Regions from separate parts of the Streptomyces sp. NPDC002935 genome, predicted to be linked through region 2. Evidence: riboswitches for the same ligand, from Rfam matches in the RefSeq annotation. Region 2 holds a riboswitch; the other holds the start of a gene.
What was found. Region 2 has a riboswitch for thiamine pyrophosphate ahead of thiO (glycine oxidase ThiO). Riboswitches for the same ligand answer to the same signal wherever they lie in the genome.

Region 1 (5,596 bases), on a different contig from region 2:
CGGCCTCGGTTCCCGACAGGTCCCAGTGGGTGCCGCCGGGCAGACCGCGGTAGGCGTCGCGCAGTCCGGCCTGGCTGGAGGCGGCGCGGGCGAACGTCGCCTGCGCGATGGCGGTGACCGGGGAGCCGAGGTCGAGAGCGGTCTGCACGGTCCAGCGGCCGGTGCCCTTCTGCCCGGCGGCGTCCACCACGACGTCCACGAACGGCTCCCCGGTGGCGGCGTCCTTGTGCGCGAGGACCTCGGCGGTGATCTCGATCAGGTACGAGTCGAGGCGGCCCTTGTTCCAGCGCCGGAAGATCTCCGCGATCTGCGCCGGCGTGTAGCCGCCGACGCGGCGGAGGAGGTCGTAGGCCTCGCCGATCAGCTGCATGTCGGCGTACTCGATGCCGTTGTGCACCATCTTGACGAAGTGTCCGGCGCCGTCCGTGCCGATGTGCGTCGCGCAGGGCTCGCCGTCCACCTTGGCGCTGATCGACTCGAACATCGGGCCGAGCGAGGCGTACGACTCCGGGGAGCCGCCGGGCATGATGCTCGGCCCGTTGAGGGCGCCCTCCTCGCCGCCGGACACACCCGCGCCGACGAAGTGGATGCCGCGTTCGCGCAGCGACTGTTCACGACGCCGGGTGTCGGTGAAGTGGGCGTTGCCGCCGTCGATGATCATGTCCCCGTTCTCGAGCAGCGGGGCGAACTCCTCGATGACGGCGTCTGTGGCCGCACCCGCCTGCACCATGATCATCAGGCGGCGGGGACGCTCCAGCGCCGCCACGAACTCCTCGGCCGACTCGGCCGCCACGAAGGCGCCCTCATGCCCGAACTCCTCGACCAGGGCCTTGGTGCGTGCGGGGGTGCGGTTGTGGACGGCGACGGTGTAGCCGTTCCGGGCGAAGTTGCGGGCCAGGTTGCGGCCCATCACCGCGAGCCCTGTGACGCCGATCTGCGCGGTCGCCTTCATGGTGTGCTCCTTGGATCCGGATCTGCCTCCCCGCGTACCTGACGGGCGAGCAGACGAACGTCGCTGTGCCGATCAGTACGCACGACAGGGGCCGAGGTGTTCACCTTCCGAGGCACGTGGTGCGCCGGATCGCGGGCAGAGTCTCCGGGCGACGTGCGGAGGCGCGCGCTCCGGAACCCCGGGCCCCGGGCAGGCGTGGCCATTCCGGGAGTTCGGGCCGGGCGGCGTCGATGCTCCCGGACGCCGGAACCCCAGAACCCCAGAACGCCGGAACTTCGGAACCCCGGCCGACGACCAGAGGGTCAGCCGTTCCGGCGCAGTCGCCAGCCGTGGTCCACCGGCCCGATGCCGGCGCCGAGCGCGAAACCGGCCTCGATCGCGGCGGTCACGTACTCCTTCGCCCGCCGTACGGCCTCCGGCACCGAAAGGCCCTCGGCCAGGCCCACCGCGACGGCCGAGGCGAGCGTGCACCCGGTGCCGTGCGTGTGCCGGTTGTCGTGGCGCGGCGCGCGCAGCCAGTGCTCCGCCGTTCCGTCGGTGAGGAGATCGACGGCCTGTCCCGGCAGATGGCCCCCCTTGACCAGCACCCAACGGGGGCCGAACGCGAGCAGTCGGTCGGCGGCCCGGCGCATGCCCTCCTCGTCCTTCACCCTCACCCCGGTGAGCTGGGCGACCTCGTCGAGATTCGGGGTGGCCACCGTCGCCCGAGGCAGCAACCGGGTCCGTACGGCGTCCAGCGCGTCGTCGGCCAGCAGCCGGTCCCCGTGCTTGGAGACGCTCACCGGGTCCACGACGACCGGGGCGGCCACGTCGGACAGCAACTCGGCGACCGTCGTGACCAGGCCGGGCGACGAGAGCATCCCCGTCTTCACGGCCTGGACGCCGATGTCGTCGACCACGCTGCGGTACTGGGCGCGTACCGCTTCCTCGGACAGTTCCCAAGCGCCCTGCACACCCACGGAGTTCTGCGCGGTCACCGCGGTGAGCACGCTCATCCCATGCGCGCCCAGCGCCAGCATCGTCTTCAGGTCGGCCTGGATTCCGGCGCCACCGCCGGAGTCGGATCCGGCGATCGTCAGGACGCGGGGTGGCGTGGTCATACGAAGGTTCCTCTCAGGTGCGGGTCCGGGTCCGGGTCCGGGTCCGGGTACGAGTTCGGGCGCGAGGCCTCTGGAATCGCGAAGGGACGGACGGCCCCGCAGCGCGCCAGGTCCGCGTCCCGCACCCGCGTCTCCGACGTGCTCGACCGGGCCGGCAGGTGCTAGGAGCGGCGGCGCAGCCGCGAGGGGGCGTAGAGGGCGAGGGCGACGAGGAACGCCACGTAGTAGGAGAGGTCGGCGCCGTGCAGCGCGTCGGCCACCGGACCGACGTACAGGCCGGTGTCCATGAACGGCACGGCCGCACCGAACGCGGCGACGAAGGCCAGTAGCGACGGCCGACCGGAGCGCGGGCGGGCGGTCTCGACGGCGAGGTCGAGGGGCGCGCCGCCGCGCTCCCGCCCGCGGGCGATCCAGTCGACGACGACGATCGCGACGAACCCGGGGATCCAATATCCCACGAACAACAGCACGTTCTGGAAGCGGGCCGTCGTGTCGGCGGCGTGCATCCACAGGACCAGCGGGAAGCCGAGCCCGGCGGCCAGGGCGGCGGCCAGTGGACGCGGTATCCGCACGCCCAGGGTCTGCAGGGCCAGCGAACCGCTGTAGTCGTTCATCGCGTTGCTGCACACCGCCGCCAGTGCCACGGCCAGCAGCCCGAACGCGCCCGCCGTCCCGCCGCCCAGCAACTCGTCCACGCCCGCCGCGGTCTGGTCGGTCAGCACGGACGCGCCCCACAGCCCGAGGACCTGAACGGCGACGAAGGACACGACGAGGCCGAGCAGGGTGCACCAGAACATCCGCGGGCGGGAGGTGGCACGCGGCAGATAGCGGCTGAAGTCACTGGCGTACGGCGCCCAGGACAGCGACAGGCTGAGCGCGATGGTGCTGGTGAGCACGAACGCGCCCGCGCGGTCGGCGCCGGTCGCGGCCCCGGTCGCGGCGGGGTGGACGCCGTCCAGCATCCGCCAGGCGATCACCGCGAAGGCGACGGCGAGCACGAACGTCATGACGATCTGGAGGCGGTGGATCGCTTCGTAGCCGAGGACACCGAGTGCCCCCTGCGCCGCCATCATGACGAGCACGCCGAGCCAGAACGGCCAGCCGCACAGCCGTGCCAGCGCATCCCCGCCGAACAGGCCGATCAGTGCGTCCCAGGCGACCGAGGACAGCCACTGGAGCATCCCGGGCAGCACCACCGCCCGGCCGAACGCGAGCCGTGCGAGGGGTAGTTGGCCGGTGCCGGTGAGTCCGCCCCAGGTGCTGAGGTAGGCGGTGGGCAGCGCGCCGAGCACAGTACCGAGGACGACCGCCGCGAGCGCGGTGCCGAAGTCCAGGCCGAGCGCGATACCGATGGTGCCGGTGAACACGCCCGTCATCGTCAGGTTCGGGGCGAACCACACGGTGAACAGGCGCCCGGCCCCGCCGTACCGGTTGTTCTCGGGGACCGGCTCGATGCCGTGCCCCTCCACCCGCAGGTCGCCGGGTGCGGCGGGCATCCGTCCGTCGAAGACGGCGGGCCGGCTGTCGGCGGGCACCCCGCTGGAAACATGCGCCAATGGCATGGAAGACATCCCTCCGCCAGTACGAACTGGTTCAGGTTCGACGGGTGTGATCTCAGCCCTCGGACGGGGCACCCCGTGTCCGGTACGACGGACACACTAACGCCATCCCCTGGCATCTGTGTACGGCAGCCCTCACCCACCTGGAGCAGGGCCCGGCCGCGCATTCCGTTTCATCCGGGCGGCCCGGCCGGGCTTCCCCGCAGCGCGGCGCGCGCCGCCCCTCGGTACTGTCGGAAGTGATCGCCGCTCGCTCTCCGCTCCCGGGTTCCCGGACCCGGTGGCCGGGCGGAAGGAGGCAGGGTGCCGTGACCGTGATCTCCCTGAAGTCAGCGCAGCTGCGGGATGGGCTCACCCTCCCGTACGCCGAAGCCGGTTACCCCAGTGGCACACCGGTCGTCTTCGTACACGGTCTGGCCGACTCCTGGTGGTCCTTCGAGCCCCTCCTGAGGCGCCTTCCGGCGTCTCTGCACGGTTACGCGCCCACGCAGCGCGGGCACGGCGATGCCGAGCGGCCTCCGGAGGGCTACACTCCCGACGACTTCGCCGCCGACCTCGTGGCCTTTCTCGACGCGGCCGACATCCCCCGCGCCATCCTGGTCGGGGCGTCCAGCGGCGGCGTACCGGCGCGGATCGTCGCCGGGAGCCATCCCGACCGCATCGCGGGTCTCGTTCTGCTCGGCGTCCCCGGCACCCTCGCGGACAAGCCGGCGGCCGCCCGGATGCGGAAGACACTGGAGGGCCTCGCCGATCCCGTGCCGCGAGAGTTCGTCGAGGACTTCATGGCCGGCACGGCGGCCCGCCCGATCGCGCGAGGGTTCATCGAGACCATGGTCGAGGAGAGCCTCAAACTCCCCGTGTACGTCTGGACGGAGACCGTGCGCGGTCTCCTCGACACCGATCTCGGCGCGACACTCGGGGGCATCCTGGTGCCCACCCTCGTCATCTGGGGCGACCAGGACGAGTTCCTGCCTCGCGAGGACCAGCAGACCATCCTGGACGCCGTCCACGGCGCCGACTTCCTCGTGTACGAGAACACCGGCCATGTCGTGCACTGGGAACAGCCCGAACGCGTGGTCGCCGACATCGCCGCGTTCGCCACGGGGATCGCCCACCCCGGCACTCCTTACGGCACCGCCTGACGTCGCCCGAGAGTGAACGGCGGCGCGCCCGAACCGCGCTGGACGTGAGCCCCGGGTCCTGCCCCCGCCCCGAACGCCACGCCGGTGCTCGGGGCGGGGCTGCGCGCGGGGATCCAAGGCGCCCCGAAAGACCGACTGTTGACGCGATCTGTACCTCTGACATTCGTCGTCACATGGCATGCTCATGCTCCCCACAGGAAGGGATCACGTGCCATGAGACCGAGCCGCCGCTCCCTGCTCGCCGCCACCGCCGTACTGAGCACCGTCCTCGCCGCCCCCGGGCCCGCCGGCGCCGCCGAAGTCCCGGCCGCGGGCACCTATTACCTCCAGAGCGCGACCACGGGACTGAACGCCGCCGACAGCGCAGGCGCGGTCGTCCAGCACAACCCCAAGGGCAACGAGGACCACCAGCAGTGGACCCTGCGCCCGAACGGCTCCTCGGCCGTCCTCGAAAGCGCCGACACCGCCGGGAGTTGTCTGGGCCGGTCGGGCGACCAGGCCCGGACCGTGGCGTGTACGAGCGCGGACGCAGCCTGGGAGGTGACGCCGAGCGGCGCCGACCAGTTCACGCTCAAGACCCCCGGAACGGACCGCTACCTTACGGTCGGAGCCAAGCCCTCCGGCTCCAACTACCCCGCCCAACTGGCGATCGGCTCGTCGGGCGGCCTCGCCTCCTGGTACCTCACCCCGGCCGCGCCCGAGACCCGGCCCATGCCACCCCAGGACCAACGCACCCTGGACCAGGTCACGTTCCTCACCGCCCACAACGCCTACGCCAACGGCGTCGACGGCGGATTCGCCCCGCCCTTCGTCAATCTGGTGCCCAACCAGACCCGCGGCATC
Region 2 (5,596 bases):
AGGGCCTCTTCGTCGGAGAAGCCGTCGTCCCTCAGGAGCGTCAAAGTGCCGGCCAGGCCCTTGACGACCTTCTGTTCGTCCGCGTCGATGAAATCGGCGGGGACGTGCAGCGCGCGGTTCTCACCACGGCGTACGGCGATCAGCTGGCCGTCCTTGACCAGCTGCCGGACGCGCGTCACCTCGACGCCGAACTGTTCGGCGATGTCGGGGAGGGTGAGCCAGGCGGGGACGAGAGCATCGATCTTTGCGTCAATCTCGGTCACGGGACAAGCCTGCCATCCCGGACCGACAGTCGGAAGCCAAGGGCGTCCGACCTGGGGTGACGGATCAGGCCGTGGCGCCCTTCAGGGGCCTCGACGGGTCCGCGAGCAGTTCCGGATCCATGCGTGCGCCCGCCTCGATGAGCCGACGGCCCTGGGCGAGATCCCTCGGGCGGCCCACCGCCAGGAGGGCGACCAGCCGTGTCTCGCGGAGCCAGCACACCGACCAGGCGGCGCTGGAGGAGTCCCCGCGCCACACCAGGGTGTCGGCGGGCGCGTGGTGGCCGACGTACTGCACGAAGCGGCCGAACTGCTCGGACCAGAAGTACGGCACGGGGTCGTAGGCGGCGGGCGCCTCTCCGACGATGTTCAGGGCGACCGTGCGCGGGCCCTGGAGGGCGTTGTCCCAGTGATGGACGAGGAGGCGGTCCTCGTAGCGTCCCGACGGGAAGGAGGCGCAGTCGCCGACCGCGTAGACGTCCGGCAGGGAGGTGCGCAGGTGGTTGTCGGCGACGATCTCGCGGTGGGCGCCGAGCTCGATGCCGGAGCCGGCGATCCAGCCGGTCGCGGGCCGCGCCCCGATCCCGACCACGACGGCGTCCGCGGGCACCCGCGAGCCGTCGTCCAGGATCACCGCGCCGGGCTCGATGCGCTCCACGCGCGCGTTGGTGCGCAGCGAGGCGCCGCTGTCCGCGTACCAGGCGGCCATCGGCGCGGCCACCTCGGCGGGCAGCGCGCCGGCGAGGGGCCGGTCGGCGGCCTCGACGACCGTCACCGCGCAGCCCGCCTCGCGCGCCGCCGTGGCGAACTCGGCGCCGATCCAGCCCGCGCCGACGACCACGATGTCGTGTTGCCGGGCGAGGACGGGACGCAGCCGGTCGGCGTCGTCCAGGGTGCGCAGCAGGTGCACCCCCGGCACGCCTTCCGCGCCGGGCAGCTGGATGGGTTCCGCGCCGGTGGCGACGACCAGGACGTCGTACGGGACGGGCCCGGCGGCCGTGTCCAGTTCGTGGTCCCCGGGGCGTACGCCGAGTGCCTCGCGGCCCAGCCGCAGGTCGATGTCCAGGGCCTCGAAGTCGACGTCGAAGGCGGAGCCCTCGGCCTTGCCCAGCAGGACGGCCTTGGACAGCGGCGGCCGGTCGTACGGCTGATGCGGTTCCGCGCCGATCAGCGTGACGGTGCCCTTGAAGCCCTGCTCGCGCAGGGCGACCGCGGTCTGCACTCCGGCCATGCCCGCGCCCACCACGACGACCCGCCGTGCCGTGGGCTCCTGCGACTGAGACTGTGCCTGCGTCTGCTCGCTCACCTGATCACCTTAGACACCTGACAATTCGTCAGTCAGGGGGCGTGCTCAGTGACCTGTTCCACACGGTCTGTCACGCGCGGCTCTTCCACCACGCTCGTCCCCGTGCCTTGCCGCGACTCCCACGCCCAATTCTCCTCCAGTCGGACGCGGCCGTCGGGGAGTTCCACCACGAGGGACACGCAGTGGCCCGACGCGGTGGTCCCGTCGTGTTTGAGCTGCACGTACCGGAAGTCGAGGCGGTCGCCCTCACGGGTGCCCACCAGGTGTCCTCGGACGATGTCACCGCCCGCGTAGTCGGCCCAGACCAGGCCGTCCTCCTCGTGGTAGGCGAACCGCGTGCGGGTGCCCACCTGGCCCGGTGCCTGGTCGGCGACGGGGGCGAGGACAAGGCCGTCGAGCGATCGCGCCATGGGCGGAGGCTCCCTTACTGAGACGGGCGGGGGAGGGCTAGGGTGGCCAACGTAAAGCACTCGCGGGAGCCCGGACGCACCGGGCTGAGAGGGAGGCTGGGGCGGCCTCCGACCGTACGAACCTGATCCGGGTCATGCCGGCGAAGGGAGGGGCTGGACGCCTATGTCGCCTGCACGTTCGTCAGACGTCCTCGTCATCGGGGGCGGCATCATCGGTCTGGTGACAGCCTGGCGGGCCGCGCAACGCGGGTTCACCACCGCGCTCGTGGACCCCGAGCCGGGCGGCGGGGCCGCCCAGGTCGCGGCCGGGATGCTCGCCGCCGTCACCGAACTGCACTTCGGCGAGGAGACCCTGCTGGGCCTCAACCTCGCCTCCGCGCGCCGCTATCCGGACTTCGTCGCCGAGCTCACCGAGGCGACCGGCCAGGACCTCGGCTACCGCCGGTGCGGCACGCTGGCCGTCGCGCTGGACGCCGACGACCGCGCCCACCTGCGGGAACTGCACGCTCTGCAGAGCCGGTCGGGGCTGGAGTCGGAGTGGCTGAGCGGCCGTGAGTGCCGCCGTCTGGAGCCTATGCTCGCGCCCGGCGTACGCGGTGGTCTGCGGGTCGACGGCGACCACCAGATCGACCCGCGGCGCCTCGCACGGGCCCTGGTCACGGCGTGCGAGCGGGCCGGAGTGGTCGTGCACCGGACCTGGGCGCAGCGCCTGACCGTCGTGGGCGACCGGGCCGCGGGAGTCCTGACCACGGACGGCACCGAGCTCACCGCCGGCCGGGTGGTGCTCGCCGGGGGCAGCCTCAGCGGGCGTCTGGCGGGCGTCCCCGACGACGTCCTGCCGCCCGTGCGCCCGGTGAAGGGGCAGGTGCTGCGGCTGACCGTGCCGCAGCGGTACGCGCCCTTCCTGCACCGCACCGTCCGGGCCATGGTGCGCGGCAGCCACGTCTACCTGGTACCGCGCGAGAACGGCGAGCTGGTGGTGGGCGCGACCAGCGAGGAGCTGGGCTGGGACACCACCGTGACGGCGGGCGGCGTCTACGAGTTGCTGCGCGACGCCCACGAGCTGGTTCCCGGGATCACCGAGCTGCCGCTCACCGAGACCCGCGCGGGGCTGCGCCCCGGCTCGCCGGACAACGCGCCGCTGCTCGGCCCGACCGCGCTGGACGGACTGCTGCTGGCCACCGGGCACTTCCGCAACGGCGTGCTGCTGACGCCCGTCACCGGCGACGCGATGGCCCACGTCCTGACCACCGGCGAACTCCCCGCCGAAGCCCGCCCGTTCACCCCTCTGCGCTTCGGCGCCACCGCCCTCACGGAGCAGCCCGCATGAACATCGTCGTCAACGGGGAGCGGCAGCGGATCGCCGCGGGAACCGCTCTCGACGCGCTCGTCGCGACCCTCACCCCCGCACCGGCCGGGGTGGCCGCCGCCCTGAACGAAACAGTCGTCCCGCGCGCGCAGTGGCCGTCCACGTCCCTCGCCGAGGGCGACCGCGTCGAAGTCCTCACCGCCGTCCAAGGAGGCTGACCCATGGCCGACGATCCCTTCGTCCTCGGCGGTACGTCCTACGGGTCCCGGCTGATCATGGGGACGGGCGGCGCGCCCAGCCTCGACGTTCTGGAGCGCTCCCTGGCGGCCTCCGGAACGGAGCTGACGACGGTCGCGATGCGGCGCGTGGACGCGTCCGTGCACGGCTCGGTCCTGTCGGTGCTCGGCCGGCTCGGCATCCGCGTCCTGCCGAACACGGCCGGCTGCTACACCGCCGGTGAGGCCGTGCTGACCGCCCGTCTCGCGCGCGAGGCGCTGGGCACCGACCTGGTCAAGCTGGAGGTCATCGCCGACGAGCGCACCCTGCTGCCCGATCCGATCGAGCTGCTCGACGCGGCGGAGACGCTGGTCGACGACGGCTTCACCGTGCTGCCGTACACGAACGACGACCCGGTGCTGGCGCGGAAGCTGGAGGACGTCGGCTGCGCGGCGATCATGCCGCTCGGCTCGCCCATCGGGTCCGGGCTCGGAATCCGGAACCCGCACAACTTCCAGCTGATCGTCGAGAACGCGCGCGTGCCGGTGATCCTGGACGCGGGGGCGGGCACGGCCTCGGACGCCGCGCTCGCCATGGAGCTGGGGTGCGCGGGCGTGATGCTGGCCTCGGCGGTGACGCGGGCGCAGGAGCCGGTGCTGATGGCGGAGGCCATGCGGCACGCGGTGGAGGCGGGGCGCCTGGCGCGGCGGGCGGGGCGCATCCCCCGGCGGCACTTCGCCACAGCGTCCTCTCCCGTGGAGGGCATGGCGGTGCTGGACCCGGAGCGCCCGGCGTTCTGATCACCTGGGCGCGGGCCGTCGGTTTCCGGCCGGACGGGCCCGGCGGGTCTCCCCGGCGGTGCTCGCCGTCGGCGGGTGCCGCGGGTGCGAGTGTCCGGGCGTCTCCGGGTGCGACCCGTATGACGTGCGCCTCATGCCGTAGGACGGGCTTAGCGGTGAGGGTTGCCGCGGCTGGGCGGGGCGGCGCCGACGGCGGCGCAGGTTGTCGCGTTGTGGCCTTGCGGCGACGGACAGGGGTCTGATCGGACATCAGTGCGATGACCGTGCCCTCGTGCGTGCGGCGTGCGTCACAGGTCGGCTGCAGTCGGGCCCCGGTATCGGCCGAACGGGGCGGCGTGACAGTGGTGGCTCGTAGACTCACCTGCGTGGATACGACCCTTCAGGACCCGCTTGTCGGACACGTGCTCGACGGCCGCTATCGCGTCGACGCACGGATCGCGGTCGGCGGGATGGCCACGGTCTACCGGGCCCTGGACACCCGCCTCGACCGCGTTCTCGCGCTCAAGGTGATGCACCCGACGCTGGCCGCCGACGGTTCGTTCGTCGAGCGGTTCATCCGCGAGGCCAAGTCGGTGGCACGGCTGGCGCACCCCAATGTGGTGCAGGTCTTCGACCAGGGGGCGGACGGGTCGTACGTCTATCTGGCCATGGAGTACATCGCCGGATGCACCCTGCGTGACGTGCTGCGCGAGCGCGGCGCCCTGCAGCCCCGGGCCGCGCTCGACATCCTGGAGCCGGTGCTCGCCGCGCTCGGCGCCGCGCACCGCGCCGGGTTCGTGCACCGCGACATGAAGCCGGAGAACGTCCTGATAGGGGACGACGGCCGGGTCAAGGTGGCGGACTTCGGCCTCGTCCGCGCCGTGGACACGGTCACGAGCACGACGGGCGCCGTCCTCGGCACCGTGTCGTACCTCGCCCCCGAGCAGATCGAGCACGGCACCGCCGACACCCGTGTCGACGTCTACGCCTGCGGTGTCGTCCTGTACGAGATGCTCACCGGCGCCAAGCCGTACACCGGGGACTCCCCCGCGCAGGTTCTCTACCAGCACCTCCACGAGGACGTGCCGCCTCCGTCGGCCGCCGTGCCGGGTATGGCGTACCCGCTGGACGTGCTGGTCACCACGGCCACCGCCCGCAATCCCGAGGTGCGCCCGGCCGACGCGGTGGCGCTGCTCGGCCAGGTCCTCGAGGCACGGGCCGGTCTCACCGCGTACCAGCTCGACGCCGTGCCGCCGGGGGCCCTCGCCGTAGGCCACAGCAACGCCGACGACCGGACGAGCGTGATCCCGAACTCG

Region 1: linked by a shared signal. The riboswitch ahead of ABZX90_RS28540 (cytosine permease) and the one ahead of thiO (glycine oxidase ThiO) in region 2 are both predicted to bind thiamine pyrophosphate.

What each region holds. Positions count from the first base shown of each region.
Region 1 covers NZ_JBEXNW010000024.1:25,456-31,051, forward strand. The annotation lists gene gndA (NADP-dependent phosphogluconate dehydrogenase) at 1-952, opposite strand, end outside; gene thiD (bifunctional hydroxymethylpyrimidine kinase/phosphomethylpyrimidine kinase) at 1,255-2,052, opposite strand; gene ABZX90_RS28540 (cytosine permease) at 2,214-3,614, opposite strand; TPP riboswitch at 3,606-3,700, opposite strand; gene ABZX90_RS28545 (alpha/beta hydrolase) at 3,920-4,753, shown strand; gene ABZX90_RS28550 (phospholipase) at 4,967-5,596, shown strand, end outside.
Region 2 covers NZ_JBEXNW010000043.1:12,004-17,599, forward strand. The annotation lists gene ABZX90_RS37925 (Rv2175c family DNA-binding protein) at 1-263, opposite strand, end outside; gene ABZX90_RS37930 (FAD-dependent oxidoreductase) at 328-1,566, opposite strand; gene ABZX90_RS37935 (hypothetical protein) at 1,599-1,976, opposite strand; TPP riboswitch at 2,029-2,142, shown strand; gene thiO (glycine oxidase ThiO) at 2,140-3,306, shown strand; gene thiS (sulfur carrier protein ThiS) at 3,303-3,503, shown strand; gene ABZX90_RS37950 (thiazole synthase) at 3,507-4,301, shown strand; gene pknB (Stk1 family PASTA domain-containing Ser/Thr kinase) at 4,667-5,596, shown strand, end outside.